4 regions of the Enterobacter dykesii genome follow, and region 1 is predicted to be linked to each of the others. Evidence: predicted binding sites of a transcription regulator. Region 1 holds the regulator's gene; each other region holds the start of a gene.

Region 1 (4,906 bases):
GGGCGTTTTGCCTCAGCAGCCCGCTCTGCCACTGCGGCCACAGCCAGACCATTCCGCCAAAGGCAATCAGGCACCCGATCAGGGTATCAATCAGCCTGGCGACAATAAACTGTTCGCCGTTCAGCGTAAGCAACTGCAGGGTGTATACCGCCGTCACCGTAAAGCCCACCATCGCCCAGCCGTAGTTTTTGCGGATAATCAGGTAGCTCACCAGCGTAATCGCCAGCATCCCTGCCAGGGTATAGCCTTCCGGCACGTGGAAGTGCAGCGTCACGCCCGCGATGATCAGCCCGGCCATCGTTCCGCCGGCCCGATGCAGAATACGCACCCGCGTGGCGCCGTAGCCGTTCTGGGTGACAAACAGCACGGTCATTAAGATCCAGTACGGTTTCGGCAGGTGCAGCGCCATGCCCATCAGGCTGGCGGTACTGAGCATCACGCTGATCCTTGCGGCGTTGCGCAGGGCGGACGATTTAAGAGAAAGATAGCTTTTGAGCGCGGGCAATAGCGGCAGCCGTTTCTGCTTATCCGCCATCAGGTCGCGGGGATAAAGCGGGCGCTGCGTGCGCAACACGCGGGCAATGCGGCTGAAGTGCCAGGCGGCAAACTGGCCGACTGGGTTATCGGGATGCTGGCGGGCGATTTTCTCCAGCGCGCCCAGCTGCTTGTCCATGTTAAAGCGCGTCGGGTAGCGGTGGTAGAGAATATCGTCGGCCAGCACGCGCAGACGTGCGGACACAGTTTGTGCGTTCCAGCGGATCACCGCTTCGGCGTGGCTGCGCTCGACCAGCTTTTGCACCTCCTGCGGGTGGTGAAGGCTTACGGAGATGTGCTCCTGTAGATCCAGCCCGACCTGGAAGGTGCGCAGCAGCCGCTTGTACTCGTGGTTCTTGTTGGCGGCGAGCATATGCAGCTGCTGATAGCACTGGCTTATGAGATCCACTACCTTCTGCTGGCGCGTCAGCAGCGGCGGTAAGGATTTTTCCGGATCGGTATGCTGGGTGAGCAGGGTGTATTTGGCTTCGCAGTAATCCGCAAGCTGCACATAGAGCAGGCTCAGGGATTCACGCAGCGGCTGCTCCCGCCACAGCCAGAACCAAAACCAGTTAAACAGCCCGTACCATAATGTCCCCAGGGCGTAGATCAGCAGCGGCTCCCACACCGGCATGTTCCCGGCGAGGCTCAGCGTGAAAATGGCCGCAATCAGCGAAGCGGGAAGCAGGCGGGCATGCAGCGAACTGATTTCCGCCGTGACGCCAAGGGTCATCGCCAGCACGGTCAGGATCAGCGGCAGCGGGATATCCCGGGCAAGCAGAAGCTGCACGGCGAGGCTACACCCGGCAAACAGGCAGCCGCCGATAATCAGGCGTTTGAAAAAGCGCTTATGCGGCGTGTCAAGACCGGCAATATTGCAGCAGGCGGGCACGAGGGAGAACAGCAGACCTTGCTGAAGATGTCCGAGGATCAGGCCTATGGCCACAGGAAGACACAACACCAGCGTTTGTCGCAGTGCGTAGTTAACTTCCGGGTGATAGATCAGCCTGCGCCACATGGGGAGTAGAGACAAAAACGGCGTGACACCTTGCGATGGCACGCCGTTTAAGCGGAATTAACGCGTTCCGTAGACCACGATGGTTTTACCGTGGGCGGAGATCAGGTTTTGATCTTCCAGCATTTTCAGGATACGGCCCACTGTTTCACGGGAGCAACCGACGATCTGACCAATTTCCTGACGGGTAATTTTTATTTGCATGCCGTCCGGGTGGGTCATGGCGTCTGGCTGTTTCGCCAGGTTCAGCAGGGTTTGCGCGATACGGCCGGTAACGTCCAGGAAGGCGAGGTTACCCACTTTCTCTGACGTCACCTGCAGACGGCGCGCCATCTGGGAAGAAAGACGCATCAGGATGTCAGGGTTAACCTGAATCAGCTGACGGAACTTCTTGTAAGAAATTTCAGCCACTTCACATGCTGTCTTTGCACGAACCCAGGCGCTACGTTCCTGGCCCTCTTCAAACAGGCCCAGTTCACCGATGAAATCGCCCTGGTTCAGATAAGAAAGGATCATCTCTTTCCCTTCTTCATCTTTGATCAGCACTGCCACCGAGCCTTTAACGATGTAATACAACGTTTCCGCTTTTTCACCCTGGTGAATCAGCGTGCTCTTCGATGGGTACTTATGAATGTGGCAATGAGACAAGAACCATTCGAGAGTCGGGTCTGTTTGCGGTTTGCCAAGCACCATGCGCTGTTATCCTCTGTTATAAGCTGTCACCAGAGTCATCAGATGCATCCGGACTCTGGGGTTGCAATCGAATTCTTACCCATACCCTGGGAAGTCGGCTACCGTAACGTTTCGCAGCCAGTAAAGTTTGATGTCCTCTGCATACATGTGTAACGTCAATGTATTACTGTAGCATCCTGAGTGTTTTAGCATAGCTTTCGCCGCGTGTCTCCTGGTGTCTCGCTTCAGCATGATGCAGGTCGCCTTCCATTGCGAGAAATGTAACGCACGCGTAATCTGTCACCAAAAATGCAACGTTGGAGTTAATGAATATGCAAGCGCGCGTGAAATGGGTTGAAGGTTTAACGTTCCTGGGCGAGTCCGCGTCAGGACACCAGATTTTGATGGACGGTAACTCCGGCGATAAAGCGCCAAGCCCAATGGAAATGGTGCTGATGGCGGCAGGCGGATGCAGCGCGATTGACGTAGTGTCGATTCTGCAAAAAGGTCGTCATGACGTGACGGATTGTGAGGTTAAACTCACGTCAGAACGTCGCGAAGAGGCGCCACGCCTGTTCACCCATATTAACCTGCACTTTGTGGTCACCGGTAAAGAGCTGAAAGACGCGGCGGTCTCGCGTGCGGTGGACCTGTCTGCGGAGAAGTACTGCTCTGTGGCGTTAATGCTGGAGAAAGCGGTAAAAATCACGCATTCGTATGAAGTGATCGAGGCGTGATTGATGGGGCATCGTGCGTGTTGATGCCCTCACCCTAACCCTCTCCTACAGGGAGAGGGAACATGCTCACGCGATCTGTTTCCCTTCCATCAGTCGCTCCACCAGCGGCGTCATGATGAGCTCCATCGCCAGCCCCATTTTTCCGCCCGGCACGACTAACGTATTCATGTGCGAAATAAACGAGCCCTGCAGCATTGCCAGCAGCCACGGGTAATCAATGCCTGCGAGATTGCGGAAATGGATCACCACAAAGCTCTCATCCAGCGACGGGATGCTTTTAGCGGCAAACGGGTTTGAGGTGTCCACCGTCGGCACGCGCTGGAAGTTGATATGGGTGCGGGAAAACTGCGGCGTCAGGAAGTTAATGTAATCCTCCATGGAGCGCACCACGGAGTCCATCACTGCCTCTCGCGAATGGCCGCGCTCGCTCATGTCGCGGGTCAGCTTCTGGATCCACTCCAGGTTAACGATAGGGACCACGCCGACCAGCAGATCCACATGGCGCGCCACGTCGTGTTGAGGGGTGACCACGCCGCCGTGCAATCCCTCGTAAAACAGGACGTCGGTGGGTTCCGGCAGCGACTGCCACGGGGTAAAGGTTCCCGGTACCTGATTCCAGGGTACGGCTTCATCATAGGTGTGCAGATACTTGCGGGACTGCCCTTTGCCGCTCTTACCGTACTCTATAAAGGTTTGTTCCAGCAGGCCGAAGTCATTGGCTTCCGGGCCGAAGTAGCTGATGTGTTTACCCGAATCGCGCGCCTTACGAATGGCCATGTCCATCTCCGGACGCGTGTAGCGGTGAAAGCTGTCGCCTTCGACCTCCGCCGCGCGGAGATTCAGCTGGGCGAAAATCTTGCGAAATGCGAGGCTGGTGGTGGTGGTTCCCGCACCACTCGACCCCGTAACGGCAATAACCGGATGTCTGGCAGACATAGCAACTCCCTGACTGAAAAGGGTGGAAGATCAGCCGTGAAACGCGTTGCGGGGCATGATATTGACCGTCTCATGCAGTTCTGACCACACCAGCACCACGTCGCCGCTTTTCAGCTGGCGCTTAACATCGTTGACCTTTTGCTCAAGCGAGCGTTCCTGTTCACCATAATCGGTGCCTTCGCGTAATACAAAGCTTTCAATCAGATTATCGAGCGTAATGGGCGCCAGATCCTGCCAGGGAATAATCATTTTGCACCGTCCAGATAAGGGGTTAGCCAGTCAGGAATACGCGTCTCAAGCCACATTTTCGGGCGGCGCAGCGTGCCGCCGATAAACCCGACGTGGCCGCCATGCTCGGTCAACTGATAGTGAACGTTGTCGGGCAGGAATTCCTGAGCGGGGATCGAGTGATGATCCATAAACGGGTCATCTTTGGCATGAATAATCAGCGTTGGCTGCGTAATCTTGCTGAGCAGCGGCATGGCGCTGCACTGACGATAATAGTCAATCGCATCGGCGAAGCCGTGGATTTTCGCGGTGATCAGGTCGTCGAACTCGCGGATACGACGCACCTTTTTCAACTGGCGCAGGCTGACCGGCAGGGTATCCGGGTAGGCCTTCAGCTTACGCGCCGCGTTGGCCTTCAGAAGGTTGAGCAGGTAGCGCTGGTAGACGCGGGAAAAGCCTTTATCCATGTGGTAGCTGCACTGCTCAAGCATAAACGGCGCGGAGACAATGACGGCGGCATCCAGCGGGACGCTTTCACCCTCTTTAGCCAGCAGGCAGGCCAGCATATTTCCGCCCAGCGAGTAGCCTACGGCGGCCGTTGGCACGGTGCCATAATTTTCCCGCAGCCAGTGTAAAAACCACGTCCCGTCTTCGGTTTCACCCGAGTGATAAATGCGTTTCTGGCGATTCGGTTCACCGCTGCAGCCGCGAAAATGCATCACCACGCCGAGCCAGCCGCGCGCTTTTGCCGCCTCAATTAGCCCATGGGCATACGGGCTGTGCA
Region 2 (4,906 bases), 930 kb from region 1:
AGCCATACTGAACAGGGAGATATTTATGAAACTTCGGCTGTCGGCGCTTGCGCTTGGCGCGACGATGCTTGTGGGCTGCGCCAGCTCCGGTGAGCAAACGGGACGCTCCGATCCTCTCGAAGGATTTAACCGCTCAATGTATAGCTTCAATTACAACGTACTGGACCCGTATGTGGTTCGTCCGGTAGCAGTAGCATGGCGCGATTATGTTCCACAACCTGCGCGTAACGGGTTAAGTAACTTTACCAGCAACCTCGAAGAGCCTGCGGTAATGGTGAACTACTTCCTGCAGGGCGACCCGTATCAGGGGATGGTCCACTTTACCCGCTTCTTCCTGAACTCCATTTTGGGTATGGGCGGCTTTATTGATGTAGCAGGTATGGCTAACCCGAAACTGCAGCGTGAACAGCCGCACCGTTTCGGTAGTACGCTGGGGCATTATGGTGTCGGTTACGGTCCTTACGTTCATCTGCCGTTCTATGGCAGCTTCACCGTGCGTGATGATGGCGGCGATATGGTCGATACGCTGTATCCGGTTCTGTCGTGGCTGACCTGGCCGCTGTCGGTGGGTAAATGGACGGTGGAAGGGATTGAAACCCGCGCGCAACTGCTCGACTCTGATGGTCTGCTGCGCCAGTCTTCTGACCCGTATATTATGGTGCGTGAAGCGTACTTCCAGAATCATGACTTTATTGCCAACGGCGGCAAGCTGAAGCCGGAAGAGAATCCAAACGCGAAGGCGATCGAAAACGAACTAAAAGATATCGATTCGGAGTAAATAAAAAAGGTGAGCAATGCTCACCTTTTTTGATTCTAATCCAATTAGAACGCGTAGTTGAAGTTCATGCCGTACAGCCAGGCTTTACCTTCGGAAGAGAACTCATACGGACCTTCCTTGAAGTTAACTTTTTGACCGTGCATATAAGAGATGCCTGCATCAATAGATGCATCTTTATTGAATGCATAGGTCGCACCTGCGCTCAGCCAGAAGCGGTCCTGATCCGGAATTGAGATAGAGCGTTTGTCTGCTGGTACCGGACTATCATCGAAGGCAATACCGGTACGGAATGTCCAGTTGTCATCCATATAGTAGGTGGTCCCCAGTGCGATGCGGTAAGCATCACGGAAGCTCTCATCTTTGTAGAAGAGCGTGTCGCCGTTGCTATTGGTCGCCTTCAGCTCCTGGAACTGGCTCCAACTGGTGTAGGTCAGGCTATAGTGAACTGCCCACTGTGGCGCCACTTTGTTATAACCTGACAATTCCCACATTTCTGGTAAGTGCAGGCTCAGAGAGCCGCCAGTGGTTTGGCCATTGGTGCCCATCGGCAGACCGAAGTTGCCGAGGATCTGGTTATAGGCAGAAGGGAGGCTGCTTTTGTAATCTCCATCAAAGTCGATTTTTACTTCGGAACGGTAGGTTAAGCCGTAACGGTTGTTTTTATCGAGTTCATAAAGGATACCGGCGTTCCAGCCAAAGCCCCACTCATCGCCCTTCAGATAAGCGATCTGAGTATCCGCTGGGATACCAGCCACACGCTGTGCCAGGGCTGGTGGTAGTGCGCCTGAGCCAGCGACGACTTTGCCCAGGTCGCCCGCGTAACGTTCGATCTTCGCTTTAGCATACACAGCGTCAAAGCCAACGCCGAAACTCCAGTGATTATCCAGACGGTAAGCACCGCTCAGGTTCAGGTTCAGGGTTTCCAGGTCGGTTTTACCGCCAAACGCCCCAGCTGCATAGTCGTTATTGAACTCGGTTGCTAAACCGTAGTTAGAGGTCACGGATGCGCCCCAGCCGAACTGGTCATTAATCGGCGCCACGAAGTGCATGTTTGGAACCCATGCCGTTGGGGCAATGTTATCCGATTTCAGATCGGCACCTGTCGGAGAACGGCCCGAGATATCAACACCTGGATCGACAAAAATTGCACCGGCAGAGAAGGTCGGACGATCGAACATCATGATCAACGCAGGGTTACGACTCGCGTTACCCGCATCATCAGCAATAGCGCCTTCCCCGGAATACGCACGGCCAAGGCCAGAGGAAGAAAATTCGTTTAACTGAAAGCCCGCTGACCAGGCGGAAGTGGAGACGAGTGCCACTGCGACTGCCAGCGCAGTCTTGTTGAACAGGGTTTTCTGGCTCATGACCATAACCTCATTGAGTTATTTTTATTCAATAATTGTTACATACCGTAACAGGAGCGCGAAGTGTAGGGTCTGAGGTATGACAGACAAATCAGACCAGTGGCCAGAGTATAGGTCTGACCAGCCGGAATGTTGCAAGTTTGTTTATTAATATTTTCAAACATGTTTCGTGAAACGAGATCTGGTTGGCAAAATTGTGACCATCAATACTCACCCAAAAGGGTGGTTTTTGTTTTAGATCATTTTTTAGTGTGATATTGGTCACTTATCCGCTTTTACGCCATTAACGGCTGGAGAGCGCCCGCTCCGGGGCGTAAAATAGCAGCATCGTGTTTATCTCGCGCGCTGCGCGAATACAGAGGAAATTGAGCTATGAGTAAATGCAGTGCTGATGAAACCCCGGTTTGCTGCTGTATGGATGTTGGGACCATCATGGACAACACCGATTGCACCGCCTCTTACAGCCGTGTATTCACCAACCGTGCCGAAGCGGAAGAGACCCTGGCCGCGCTGAGCAAGCGTGCGCGTGACGTTGAATCCGATCCGTGTGAAATCAAGTCTACCTTTACCGAAGTGGAAGGTGGAGTGAAGCTGGACATCGACTTTGTCTTCGCCTGTGAAGCAGAAACGCTGATTTTCCAGCTGGGCCTGCGTTAATCTCTGTGGCCTGATGCCCTCAACCCCAGCCCTCTCCCACGGGAGAGGGTGCAAATACTAAAAACGGTAACCTATGGGTTACCGTTTTGCTTTTTCCTTGGGGCATTTTCTTTTTCTTCTCTGTGTTTTAGCTCGCACTTTTTCGTTTCCCCGATTGGCTGAATGTAAAAAAATGGTTAAGACTATTATCAGGTCAGACCACTTTATGTTTGCGAAAATTTTTTACAGGGGAGTGTTATGAGTCAGGCATTACCGCTTATTACCCGTCAGGGCGATCGCATTGCCATAGTCAGTGGGTTGCGCACGCCGTTTGCGCGTCAGGCAACGGCGTTTCATGGCATACCGGCCGTCGACCTGGGAAAAATGGTAGTGGGGGAGATGCTGGCTCGCAGCGAAATTCCGCCTGACGTCATCGAACAGCTGGTATTTGGTCAGGTTGTGCAGATGCCTGAAGCCCCCAATATTGCGCGTGAAATCGTCCTCGGTACCGGGATGAACGTGCATACTGATGCCTACAGCGTCAGCCGCGCCTGCGCAACCAGCTTCCAGGCCGTAGCTAACGTCGCTGAAAGCCTGATGGCGGGCACGATTCGCGCCGGGATTGCGGGTGGGGCGGACTCCTCTTCGGTGCTGCCGATTGGGGCCAGTAAAAAGCTGGCGCGCATCCTGGTGGATGCCAATAAAGCCCGTACGACGAGTCAGAAACTCAAACTCTTCTCGCGTTTACGTCTGCGCGACCTCATGCCTGTACCACCTGCCGTCGCGGAATACTCCACCGGCCTGCGCATGGGCGATACCGCCGAGCAGATGGCAAAAACGTACGGCATTACGCGTGAACAGCAGGATGCCCTGGCGCATCGCTCGCATCAGCTTGCGGCAAAAGCCTGGTCGGAAGGCAAGCTGGCCGACGAGGTCATGACCGCCTATATCCCCCCCTACCGTGAACCGCTTGCGGAAGATAACAATATTCGCGGCACCTCAACGCTGGCGGATTACGCCAAACTGCGCCCGGCGTTTGACCGCAAACACGGCACGGTGACGGCGGCGAACAGCACGCCGCTGACGGATGGCGCCGCCGCCGTGATCCTGATGACCGAATCCCGCGCGAAGGAGCTGGGCATCACTCCCCTGGGCTATCTACGCAGCTATGCCTTCACCGCTATTGATGTCTGGCAGGACATGCTGTTAGGTCCGGCGTGGTCCACGCCGCTGGCGCTGGAGCGCGCGGGGCTGACGCTGGCTGATTTAACCCTGATTGATATGCACGAAGCGTTTGCCGCGCAAACCCTGGCAAACGTCCAGCTGCTGGCAAGCGAGCGTTTCGCGCGCGATGTGCTGGGCCGCGCCCATGCCACGGGCGAAGTGGATCAGAGTAAATTCAACGTGCTGGGCGGCTCTATCGCCTACGGTCATCCGTTTGCCGCCACAGGGGCGAGGATGATCACGCAAACATTACATGAACTCCGTCGCCGTGGCGGCGGGTTTGGCCTCGTTACCGCCTGTGCGGCGGGTGGCCTTGGCGCAGCAATGGTTCTGGAGGCTGAATAATGGATATGCCATCTGCATTTAATCTGACGGTTCGCCTCGATAACGTGGCCGTTATCACTATTGATGTGCCTGATGAAAAGATGAATACCCTGAAGGCCGAATTTGGTGTTCAGGTGCGCGCGATGCTAAAGCAGATCCGCGACAATAAAGCGATTCGCGGTCTGGTATTTATCTCTGCCAAGCCGGATAACTTTATCGCCGGCGCGGATATCAACATGATCGCCCGGGCGCAAAGCGCCCTGGAAGCCGAAGAGCTGGCGCGTCAGGGGCAGCAGGTGATGGCGGAGATCAACGGTCTGCCGATCCCGGTCATTGCCGCGATCCACGGTGCCTGTCTGGGCGGTGGGCTTGAGCTGGCGCTGGCCTGTCACAGCCGGATTTGCACCGACGATGCGAAAACGATTCTGGGCCTGCCGGAAGTGCAGCTGGGACTTCTGCCTGGCTCCGGCGGAACGCAACGGCTGCCGCGCCTGGTGGGTGTCAGCACGGCGCTGGAGATGATCTTAACCGGTAAACAGCTGCGTGCCCGTCAGGCGCTGAAAGCCGGTCTGGTCGA
Region 3 (4,906 bases), 2.1 Mb from region 1:
AGGCGGCGGAAAAAGTGCGCGACGTGGCGGCCGAGCTGCTGGATATCTACGCCCAGCGCGCGGCCAAACAGGGCTTCGCCTTTAAGCACGATAAAGAACAGTACCAGCTGTTCTGCGACAGCTTCCCGTTTGAAACCACGCCGGATCAGGCCCAGGCCATCAACGCCGTGCTGAGCGACATGTGCCAGCCGCTGGCAATGGACCGCTTAGTCTGCGGGGACGTCGGCTTCGGCAAAACCGAAGTGGCGATGCGCGCCGCCTTCCTTGCAGTGGAAAACAACAAGCAGGTGGCGGTGCTGGTGCCGACCACCCTGCTCGCTCAGCAGCACTTCGACAACTTCCGCGACCGCTTCGCCAACTGGCCGGTACGCATCGAGATGCTGTCGCGTTTTCGCAGCACCAAAGAGCAGACGCAGATCCTCGAACAGGCCAGCGAGGGCAAAATCGATATTCTGATCGGCACCCACAAGCTGCTGCAAAGCGACGTGAAGTGGAAAGATTTGGGGCTGCTGATCGTCGATGAAGAGCACCGCTTCGGGGTGCGTCATAAAGAGCGCATCAAAGCGATGCGCGCCGACGTCGATATCCTGACCCTGACCGCGACGCCGATCCCGCGAACCCTAAACATGGCGATGAGCGGCATGCGCGATCTGTCGATTATCGCCACGCCGCCGGCGCGCCGTCTGGCGGTGAAAACCTTCGTCCGCGAGTACGATAATCTGGTGGTGCGGGAAGCTATTCTGCGTGAAGTGCTGCGCGGAGGTCAGGTCTACTATCTCTATAATGATGTGGAAAACATCCAGAAAGCGGCGGACAGGCTGGCGGAGCTGGTGCCGGAAGCACGCATCGCTATCGGTCACGGGCAGATGCGCGAGCGCGAGCTGGAACGGGTGATGAACGACTTCCACCACCAGCGCTTTAACGTGCTGGTGTGCACCACCATCATTGAAACCGGGATCGACATTCCGACGGCGAACACCATCATCATTGAGCGTGCGGATCACTTTGGTCTGGCTCAGCTTCACCAGCTGCGCGGCCGCGTCGGGCGTTCGCACCATCAGGCATACGCCTGGCTGCTGACGCCGCATCCGAAAGCGATGACCACCGACGCGCAAAAGCGTCTGGAAGCCATCGCCTCGCTGGAAGACCTCGGCGCAGGCTTTGCGCTGGCCACGCACGATCTCGAGATCCGCGGTGCCGGCGAGCTGCTGGGTGAAGACCAGAGCGGCTCCATGGAGACCATTGGCTTCTCGCTCTATATGGAGCTGCTGGAAAACGCGGTTGATGCCCTGAAGGCCGGACGCGAGCCGTCGCTGGAAGATCTCACCAGCCAGCAGACCGAGGTTGAGCTGCGTATGCCTTCCCTGCTGCCGGACGATTTCATTCCGGACGTGAATACCCGACTGTCGTTCTACAAGCGCATCGCCAGCGCGAAGAAGGAGAATGAGCTGGAAGAGATTAAGGTGGAGCTGATCGACCGCTTTGGCCTGCTGCCCGATGCGGCGCGAAATCTGCTGGATATCGCGAGGCTGCGCCAGCAGGCGCAAAAGCTGGGGATCCGCAAGCTCGAAGGCAATGAAAAAGGCGGCGTGATTGAATTCGGCGAGAAGAATCACGTCAACCCGATGTGGCTGATCGGCCTGCTGCAAAAACAGCCGCAGCATTTCCGTCTGGATGGTCCAACCCGTCTGAAATTTACCCAGGAGCTGACGGAGCGCAAAACCCGTATGGACTGGGTGCGTAACTTTATGCGCCAGCTGGAAGAGAACGCGATCGCATAACCTCCCTTCCCCCCGTTAGCCCAGCGCTACGGGGGGACAATTTACAAACTCTTTGCACTTCACCCGATCTTCCCGACATACCCATTCGCCATAATTATGTTTAACGTCTTATAAAACAATAACCTTATCATTTATATGGATTATGGTGATGATGACCTCTTCGCGTTTTACTCGCTGGATGACCCTGTTTGCGCTGGCAGCCACCGTCGCGGTTGCGCTTCCCGCCCGGGCAAATACCTGGCCCCTTCCCCCTCCCGGCAGCAAGGTGGTGGGTGAAAACCGCTTTCATGTCGTTGAAAATAATGGTGGTTCACTGGAAGCGATTGCCAAAAAATATAACGTCGGTTTTCTGGCCTTGCTGCAGGCGAACCCCGGCGTCGATCCGTATGTCCCGCGCGCGGGGAGCGTACTGACCATCCCGTTACAGACCATCCTGCCGGACGCCCCGCGCGAGGGGATGGTGATAAACCTGGCCGAACTGCGTCTGTACTATTACCCGCCGGGTAAAAATGAAGTCACCGTCTACCCTATCGGTATTGGTCAGCTGGGCGGCGACACCCTGACGCCGACGATGGTCACCACCGTCTCGGATAAACGTGCGAATCCAACGTGGACCCCGACGGCCAACATTCGCGCCCGCTATAAGGCCCAGGGGATCGATCTTCCTGCCGTGGTGCCGGCTGGTCCGGATAACCCGATGGGGCACCACGCGATACGCCTCGCGGCATACGGCGGCGTCTACCTGCTGCACGGAACGAATGCGGACTTTGGCATCGGCATGCGCGTCAGCTCCGGCTGTATTCGTCTGCGCGATGACGATATCAAAACGCTGTTTAACGTCGTTACGCCGGGTACCAAAGTGAATATTATCAATACGCCGATTAAGGTTTCTGAGGAGCCGGGCGGCGTGCGGCTGGTTGAGATTCATCAGCCGTTATCAAAAAACATTGGCGACGATCCGCAGACGCTGCCCATTAATCTAAATGCCGCGATGGTAAGCTTCAAAACGAATGCGAATACCAACAGCGTGGTGATGGAACGTGCGATGGAAGCCCGGTCAGGTATGCCGACCGATGTCACCCGGCATCACGATGTCGTCCAGCAGTCGATGTAAATCAGAAATAAAAAAACGCCCTGCTCAGCAGGGCGTTTTTTATTGCAGTGGCATAAATGAGGGTTTATGCGCGGCTTATTTGTAGATGACCGCAGTGCCGTGCAGAGTGTTAGGACCGGTCACTGAGGTGATGCGGTAAGATTTTGCACCCATCTCTTGCGCTTTTTGCGCCAGCTGATCTTCCAGGGAACCCAGGTTAGTACCGGCAGAGGCAGAGATTGTCCCGACTTTGTGCTGGTCAGCAGGGGTGGATTGCACCTGTACAGCAGCAAAGCTTGCGAAAGAGAGTGAACTCAGGACAGCGGCAGCGATGAGAGTTTTTACGTTTTTCATGATGTTTACCTTTAGCAGATGAATTTGGAGGTCGTTAATCATTTAGTTAACGATCGATAGGTAAATCATAAATGTGATACAGGTCACACGTCAACATAATTTTATAACGAGCGTTAACTTAATTTTAAAATTGTTATTTTTCATACATATATGATTAATTTATTTTTAAGCATTCTGCACTGGTGGTGGGTTGCGTTTATTTTTATAATGGTCATTCACCAAACCAACAGAGGACCAACGGCAAATGACAACCGACGTCACGAGTTGTGCGAAGAAAAGCCGTGGCCGACCAAAAGTGTTTGACAGGGATGCAGCGCTTGATAAGGCCATGACTCTCTTCTGGCAACATGGGTATGAAGCAACCTCGCTTTCCGATCTGGTAGAAGCCACCGGAGCCAAAGCGCCGACGCTGTATGCCGAATTTACCAATAAAGAGGGGCTGTTCAGGGCGGTTCTGGACAGATACATTTCGCGCTTTGCGGCGAAACACGAAGCCCAGCTGTTCTGCGAAGAGAAAAGCGTTGAACAGGCGCTTCGGGACTATTTCACCGCCGTCGCGACCTGCTTCACCAGTAAAGATACGCCTGCGGGCTGCTTTATGATTAACACCTCTGCCACCCTTGCGGCGTCCTCCAAAGAGATTGCCAATACGGTGAAGTCGCGGCATGCGATGCAGGAGGAGACCCTCAGCGCATTTCTGGCTCAGCGCCAGCAGCGCGGTGAAATCCCCGCGCAATGCAATCCTCAGCTTCTGGCGCAATACCTGAGCTGTATTTTGCAGGGGATGTCAATCAGCGCCCGTGAAGGGGCCACGCTGGAAAAACTGCAGAATATTAGCGAAACCACGCTGCGGCTGTGGCCCGAGCTACTGAAAATCTGACGCAAAAAAAGCTCCTCAGCCTGAGCGCATGAGGAGCTAAATTCAGAGAACTTCTTTTTTACACTTTGTTATTCAGAACCAGCTGGCCGTTTCCATCCAGTGGAATTTGCGTGCCCGGGTCTTTATCCATGCGGATTTTGCCCTGCTGATCGCCAATTTTGTACGTCACGTCATAGCCCAGCATTTTTTCCGACTTGTCATAGACGGTTTTGCAGCGTTGCTGAGTCGTGGTGTAGGTATCATTATCCTGCATCGCGCCCTGCACCTGGTTACCGGCATAGCCGCCACCCAGCGCGCCGACCACGGTCGCTACGTCTTTACCCCGGCCGCCGCCAAACTGGTGACCAATCACGCCACCCGCTACCGCACCCAGAACAGAACCGGCAATGCGGTTTTCATCCTGCACCGGACGACGGTGCGTCACGGAGACGTTGCGGCACTCCTGACGAGGGGTTTTCACGGTTTCTTTAATCGGTGTAGCAGAAACCACCTGTGCATACTGCGGGCCGCGATCTAATACGTTGAGACTGGCAACGGCAGCCACACCTAACGCAGCCGCGACGCCAATCCCTATACCCGCCAACATTGATTTATTCACGGGACTTCCTCCTTTGTTGCTATTGGTAACAATTCTGCAATGGAGGCCGCACTTCGCCAATCAGATAAAGGATCAAAAAAGGAGCGTTGAGAGGAGATATATTGTATTTAGGAGAACTCTTAAGCACTCATTCTGTGATGCGCAGCATGATATGCTAAAAAATCCCTCCGGAGGGCCCGGAGGGAGTGAAAGATTAGTGC
Region 4 (4,906 bases), 550 kb from region 1:
CTCTTTGCCGCTGGCGGTGGCCGCCAGCATCAGCAGTACCGCTGCGGCGTTGTTATTCACAATGCAGGCATCTTCCGCACCGGTCAGCTGGCACAGCAGATCCGCCAGCGCCCGGTCACGATGCCCGCGTCCGGCGCCGTCCAGATCGTACTCCAGCGTCACGGGCGCCCGCATGGCCTGCACAACCGCCGCGATAGCCTCATCCGCCTGCTGCGCGCGTCCCAGGTTGGTATGCAGCACGGTACCGGTCAGGTTAATCACCGGGCGTAACGCGCTTTGCGCTTTCTCATCCAGCCGGTTTTCAACTTCCTGCTCCCACGCTGCGCACCAGTCGGGCAAGGCGTTTTCTGCCTGAATAGCGCATCGGGCTTCGTCCTGAAGCAGGCGTAACATCTCCACCGTCGCGGTATGGCCAAAACGCTCAACGGCAGCATGAATGCGGGGCTCGCGAAGGAGACGGTCGGTAGCGGGGATCTGGCTGTACAGCGAATGATGAGTAGTCATGAAAGCGCCTGGCAAGTAAATATCTTCCCCCCTCCCGACGGGAGAGGGAGTTAACATGTGGAGGGATTGTACCGCCTCCGACGCCGAAGTGTTATAACCCGCATCAAGCCTTTGGCGGTTCGGTACGGGCAAAGCTCTCGCGGCTAAACAGCGTGTCTGCAAGCTTCACCAGCAGCGGACGGTCGACGCACCAGCCCGGGGAGACGCGGCGGAAGTTAAGATAGCCAATGGCGCAGGCGATGGCGATGGTCCCCAGGTTCAGGCTGTCGGTTTGAATCTTTCCTTCCCGGATAAGCTGTTCGCACCTGTCCAGGCTGCGGCTGATTTTTTCCCGCTGGCGTAACAGTTCCGTTTCCGACTGCTGGGCAGCGGGCCTTGCCTGTTCACGCACGGAGGTTAACGCCGCATCCATAATGCCATCGGCCAGGGCTTCAATTTGCTTCATCGCCAGCGCCGCCTTTGGGTCAGCCGGCAGCATTGCCGGGGCAACGCCCAACAGCTCGATATACTCCGCAATAATCGGGGAATCGAACCAGTATTCGCCCTCGTCCGTCACCAGCGCCGGGACTTTCCCCAGCGGGTTGTACTGCGCGACGCCGTTTTCAGCGTTGTAGGGCTGTTCATTCACGAATTCAAATTCAATCCCTTTCTCCAGCAGGAGAATCGAGATTTTTCGCACGAAGGGACTGGTGTAGCTACCGATGAGTTTCATTGCCTGATCCTTGATGCCGGAAAAAAGTCAGTATGGATCAAGCGATGAAAAAAGGGCAGGTATGCGTGTCGTATTCCTGCCCAGGAAGGATTAGTGATCGAGATAGAGGTAGTGCATCCAGCTGGTCATGCGCAGCAATACTTTACGCATCACCGAGACGTGGGCGAAATGGTCCGAGTAGACCGCCACCTGGGCATAGATACCGTCCGGCAGCGCATCGACTTCAGTGTCAGGACTCAGCTCTATGATGGCCTGCACGCCATCCGTACCCGGTGTGACCGTCAGAGACTGCAGCGCGCCCTGCGCCTGATAGGTTCCTCCCGGCACCACAGGCAGAATCGCGGTGAGCTTACCGGAGAACACCTGGCCCGGCAGCGCGTTAAACACCACTTCCGCTTCATCGCCTGGCTTCAGACGCAGCAGCGAGTTCTGACGGAACTGGGCCACAATCTGACGCTTCTGTTCAGGAATAAAGACCATCACCGGACGCAGCGGCAGCGCGGCGGCGTACGTCCCCGGACGGATCAGCACCTGGGTGATGTAACCATCGCTTGGCGCACGGACCACGGTCTGATCCAGGTTGTATTTCGCTTCGGCAAGCTGCGCGCGTAAGGAGGCAATCTGCGACTGCTCGCCGTTCACCATGCTGTCCAGTTGGCTTTGAATCTGCGTCTGTTCGGCAACGGAGCCTTTCACCATCGCATCCTGCGCGAGATAATTTTGGCGCGCGTTGTCGATATCGCTTTCAGAAAACGGATTCACCTTCGCCTGGCTGCCTTTCAGGTAGCGCTGATAATCTTTAAACAGACGATCGCGTTCAGCCGATACGCGGGTGGTATTGGCGACCGCTTCCGAAAGCTGCGCTTTCAGATTGTCGATATTATGCGTCGCGGTCACCAGGTCGGCCTGGAGTCTGTCGACGCGCGCCTGGTAGCGGCCTGGATCCAGCTTAAATAACACTTCGCCTTTTTTAATAAGCTGGTTATTTTTATCGGTGACTTCACTGACCACACCGGTCACCTGCGGCGTAATCGGAATAGAAATAACCGCCTTTTGCGCCGTAAAGGTGTACGGATGGTTATAGTTCATTAACAGAATAAGTCCGGCAACAATAAATACCCCGCCTAATGTCGCGGTGGCAAGCGTCCACTGGTTTACCGGAATACGAAATATTTTAAAGATGGCCCAGGCAAATGCCACGTAGGTCAAAATAATCAACAGATCCATGATTAGCGCTCCAGCGTGTTTTTATCAGCAGCGGGCTGTACCGCGGCCAGCTTTTGTTCTAATTCGGCCACGCGTTTGGCCAGCGCATCCATGCCCGGAACCTCATCAGGCTTGGTGATGTGGTTTTGCATCCCCCAGCCGCGATCTTCACGGTACAGCGTGGCCCATATCCACAGGAACGGCCAGATGGCATGGAGCGTAAACAGGCTAATCCACCCTGCCGTGTGAATCGCATCGGCATGCGGATGGTTTCGCTTTTTGGCCATATTATAAGGAATGTCATGGATGGCGATGATTCCGTAAAAGAGAACCAGAAATACAAAAATCAATACGCCCAGCGCGAAATAGTTGAGAAACATATTCTCCTCACTTAAACAACGTCAACTCATTGAATTAATAAAACAGTACGCAACCTAATTAATTTATTTTAAAATACATAAGGTATACTGGTTATTTCAGAGCCGGGGAGTATCGGTTTTTATAATATCTCCGTGCAAGTTTATAAGCGTGTCAAAATATATCCTGAATAATAATATACTTAACCTTACAATATGAGCGTAATCCACCTTTTAACTTTTCGCCATACCACACATCAAAAGTGGTTTTTTAGCTTATCGTGTCGTGCAATATCATCCTGGCGCTGAATCGCGAAGCAGAGTTTGCCGCCGATCGCAGCCGGAGAAATCTGCATAAAAATATTTTGTGAAATCAGTCACAATCCAGAAATAAACCCACAAAATCAAATCGTGACACCTATCACAGAAAAGGGTGGTTTTTGTCGTTTTTCTCACCATCGTATTTTTTTTAGTCATACATTTTGTGATTCAGATCACCTCATTAATGTCCACACCCCCTACATTTACGTGATACACGTCACATAAATTTTCGCCATCTGGACAGTTGAACGATTCAGTGCCAGATTTCACAGCATCAGAACAGGGCCCGGCTACCTCTGCCGCCTCATTAACAATAAACCTCGGGCCGCAAGCCTAAGCGTAAACAGAAGAAGGGGTGTTTTATGTCATCCGATTTCAAGATCAAAGTTCAAAGCTTTGGTCGTTTCCTCAGCAACATGGTGATGCCAAATATCGGCGCGTTTATCGCGTGGGGTATCATCACTGCATTGTTCATTCCGACAGGGTGGTTGCCTAACGAAACGCTGGCGAAACTTGTTGGCCCAATGATTACCTATCTCCTGCCGCTGCTCATCGGTTTCACCGGTGGTCGACTGGTGGGCGGTGACCGTGGTGGCGTAGTGGGTGCCATCACGACCATGGGGGTTATCGTCGGTGCGGATATGCCGATGTTCCTCGGTGCAATGATTGCCGGTCCTCTGGGCGGCTGGGCGATTAAGAAATTCGACGTCTGGGTTGATGGTAAGATCAAATCCGGCTTCGAAATGCTGGTGAACAACTTCTCTGCGGGCATCATCGGGATGATCCTCGCGATTCTGGCGTTCCTCGGCATTGGCCCTGCGGTTGAAGTGCTGTCCAAAATTCTGGCGGCAGGCGTTAACTTCATGGTTGCGCACGATATGCTGCCGCTGGCGTCTATCTTCGTAGAACCGGCGAAAATCCTGTTCCTCAACAACGCCATCAACCACGGCATCTTCTCGCCGTTGGGTATTCAGCAGTCTCACGATCTCGGCAAGTCTATCTTCTTCCTGATTGAAGCCAACCCGGGTCCGGGTATGGGCGTACTGCTGGCGTACATGTTCTTTGGTCGCGGCAGCGCTAAACAGTCTGCTGGCGGTGCGGCAATCATCCACTTCCTGGGCGGTATCCACGAAATTTACTTCCCGTACGTGCTGATGAACCCACGTCTGATCCTGGCCGTTATCCTTGGCGGTATGACCGGCGTGTTCACCCTGAGCGTGCTGGGCGGCGGTCTGGTGTCTCCGGCCTCTCCGGGTTCTATCCTGGCGGTGCTGGCGATGACGCCAAAAGGGGCGTACTTCGCGAACATCGCGGCCATCTGTGCAGCCATGGCCGTCTCCTTCGTGGTCTCTTCTATCCTGCTGAAAACCAGCAAAGTGAAAGAAGATGATGACATCGAAGCGGCGACCCGTCGTATGCACGACATGAAAGCCGAATCCAAAGGCGCAACCCCGCTGGCGGCTGGCGATGTGTCTAACGACCTGAGCCACGTGCGTAAAATCATCGTTGCCTGTGATGCCGGTATGGGTTCCAGCGCAATGGGTGCAGGCGTGCTGCGTAAGAAAGTGCAGGATGCGGGCCTGACCAACATCTCCGTCACCAACAGCGCCATTAACACCCTGCCGCCGGACGTTGACCTGGTTATCACGCACCGCGACCTGACCGAACGCGCCATGCGCCAGGTGCCGCAGGCGCAGCACATCTCGCTGACCAACTTCCTCGACAGCGGCCTGTACACCAGCCTGACCGAACGTCTGGTTGCGGCGCAGCGTCACGAAGACAATGAAGTGAAAGTGCGCTCAAGCCT

Evidence for each region. The regulator CRP, encoded in region 1, controls carbon source genes, mostly activating them, when cyclic AMP is high. The targets are predictions, from matches to a motif close to ATGTGANNNNNNTCACAT.
Region 2: the regulator CRP is predicted to act here: its motif matches at 2,395-2,412, upstream of F0320_RS15305 (YfcZ/YiiS family protein).
Region 3: the regulator CRP is predicted to act here: its motif matches at 3,300-3,317, upstream of bhsA (multiple stress resistance protein BhsA).
Region 4: the regulator CRP is predicted to act here: its motif matches at 3,305-3,322, upstream of F0320_RS00635 (PTS mannitol transporter subunit IICBA).

The regions. Positions count from the first base shown of each region.
Region 1 covers NZ_CP126604.1:4,141,870-4,146,775, reverse strand. The annotation lists gene F0320_RS19880 (YccS/YhfK family putative transporter) at 1-1,552, opposite strand, end outside; gene crp (cAMP-activated global transcriptional regulator CRP) at 1,610-2,242, opposite strand; gene F0320_RS19870 (OsmC family protein) at 2,554-2,958, shown strand; gene F0320_RS19865 (phosphoribulokinase) at 3,025-3,894, opposite strand; gene F0320_RS19860 (YheU family protein) at 3,925-4,143, opposite strand; gene F0320_RS19855 (hydrolase) at 4,140-4,906, opposite strand, start outside.
Region 2 covers NZ_CP126604.1:3,213,649-3,218,554, reverse strand. The annotation lists gene mlaA (phospholipid-binding lipoprotein MlaA) at 26-778, shown strand; gene fadL (long-chain fatty acid transporter FadL) at 823-2,145, opposite strand; gene F0320_RS15305 (YfcZ/YiiS family protein) at 2,518-2,802, shown strand; gene fadI (acetyl-CoA C-acyltransferase FadI) at 3,040-4,350, shown strand; gene fadJ (fatty acid oxidation complex subunit alpha FadJ) at 4,350-4,906, shown strand, end outside.
Region 3 covers NZ_CP126604.1:1,691,286-1,696,191, reverse strand. The annotation lists gene mfd (transcription-repair coupling factor) at 1-1,781, shown strand, start outside; gene ldtC (L,D-transpeptidase LdtC) at 1,930-2,895, shown strand; gene bhsA (multiple stress resistance protein BhsA) at 2,971-3,228, opposite strand; gene comR (TetR family copper-responsive transcriptional repressor ComR) at 3,473-4,108, shown strand; gene F0320_RS08000 (glycine zipper 2TM domain-containing protein) at 4,167-4,706, opposite strand; gene F0320_RS07995 (NAD(P)/FAD-dependent oxidoreductase) at 4,900-4,906, opposite strand, start outside.
Region 4 covers NZ_CP126604.1:138,877-143,782, reverse strand. The annotation lists gene selA (L-seryl-tRNA(Sec) selenium transferase) at 1-504, opposite strand, end outside; gene F0320_RS00650 (glutathione S-transferase) at 608-1,216, opposite strand; gene F0320_RS00645 (HlyD family secretion protein) at 1,307-2,443, opposite strand; gene F0320_RS00640 (DUF3302 domain-containing protein) at 2,446-2,802, opposite strand; gene F0320_RS00635 (PTS mannitol transporter subunit IICBA) at 3,462-4,906, shown strand, end outside.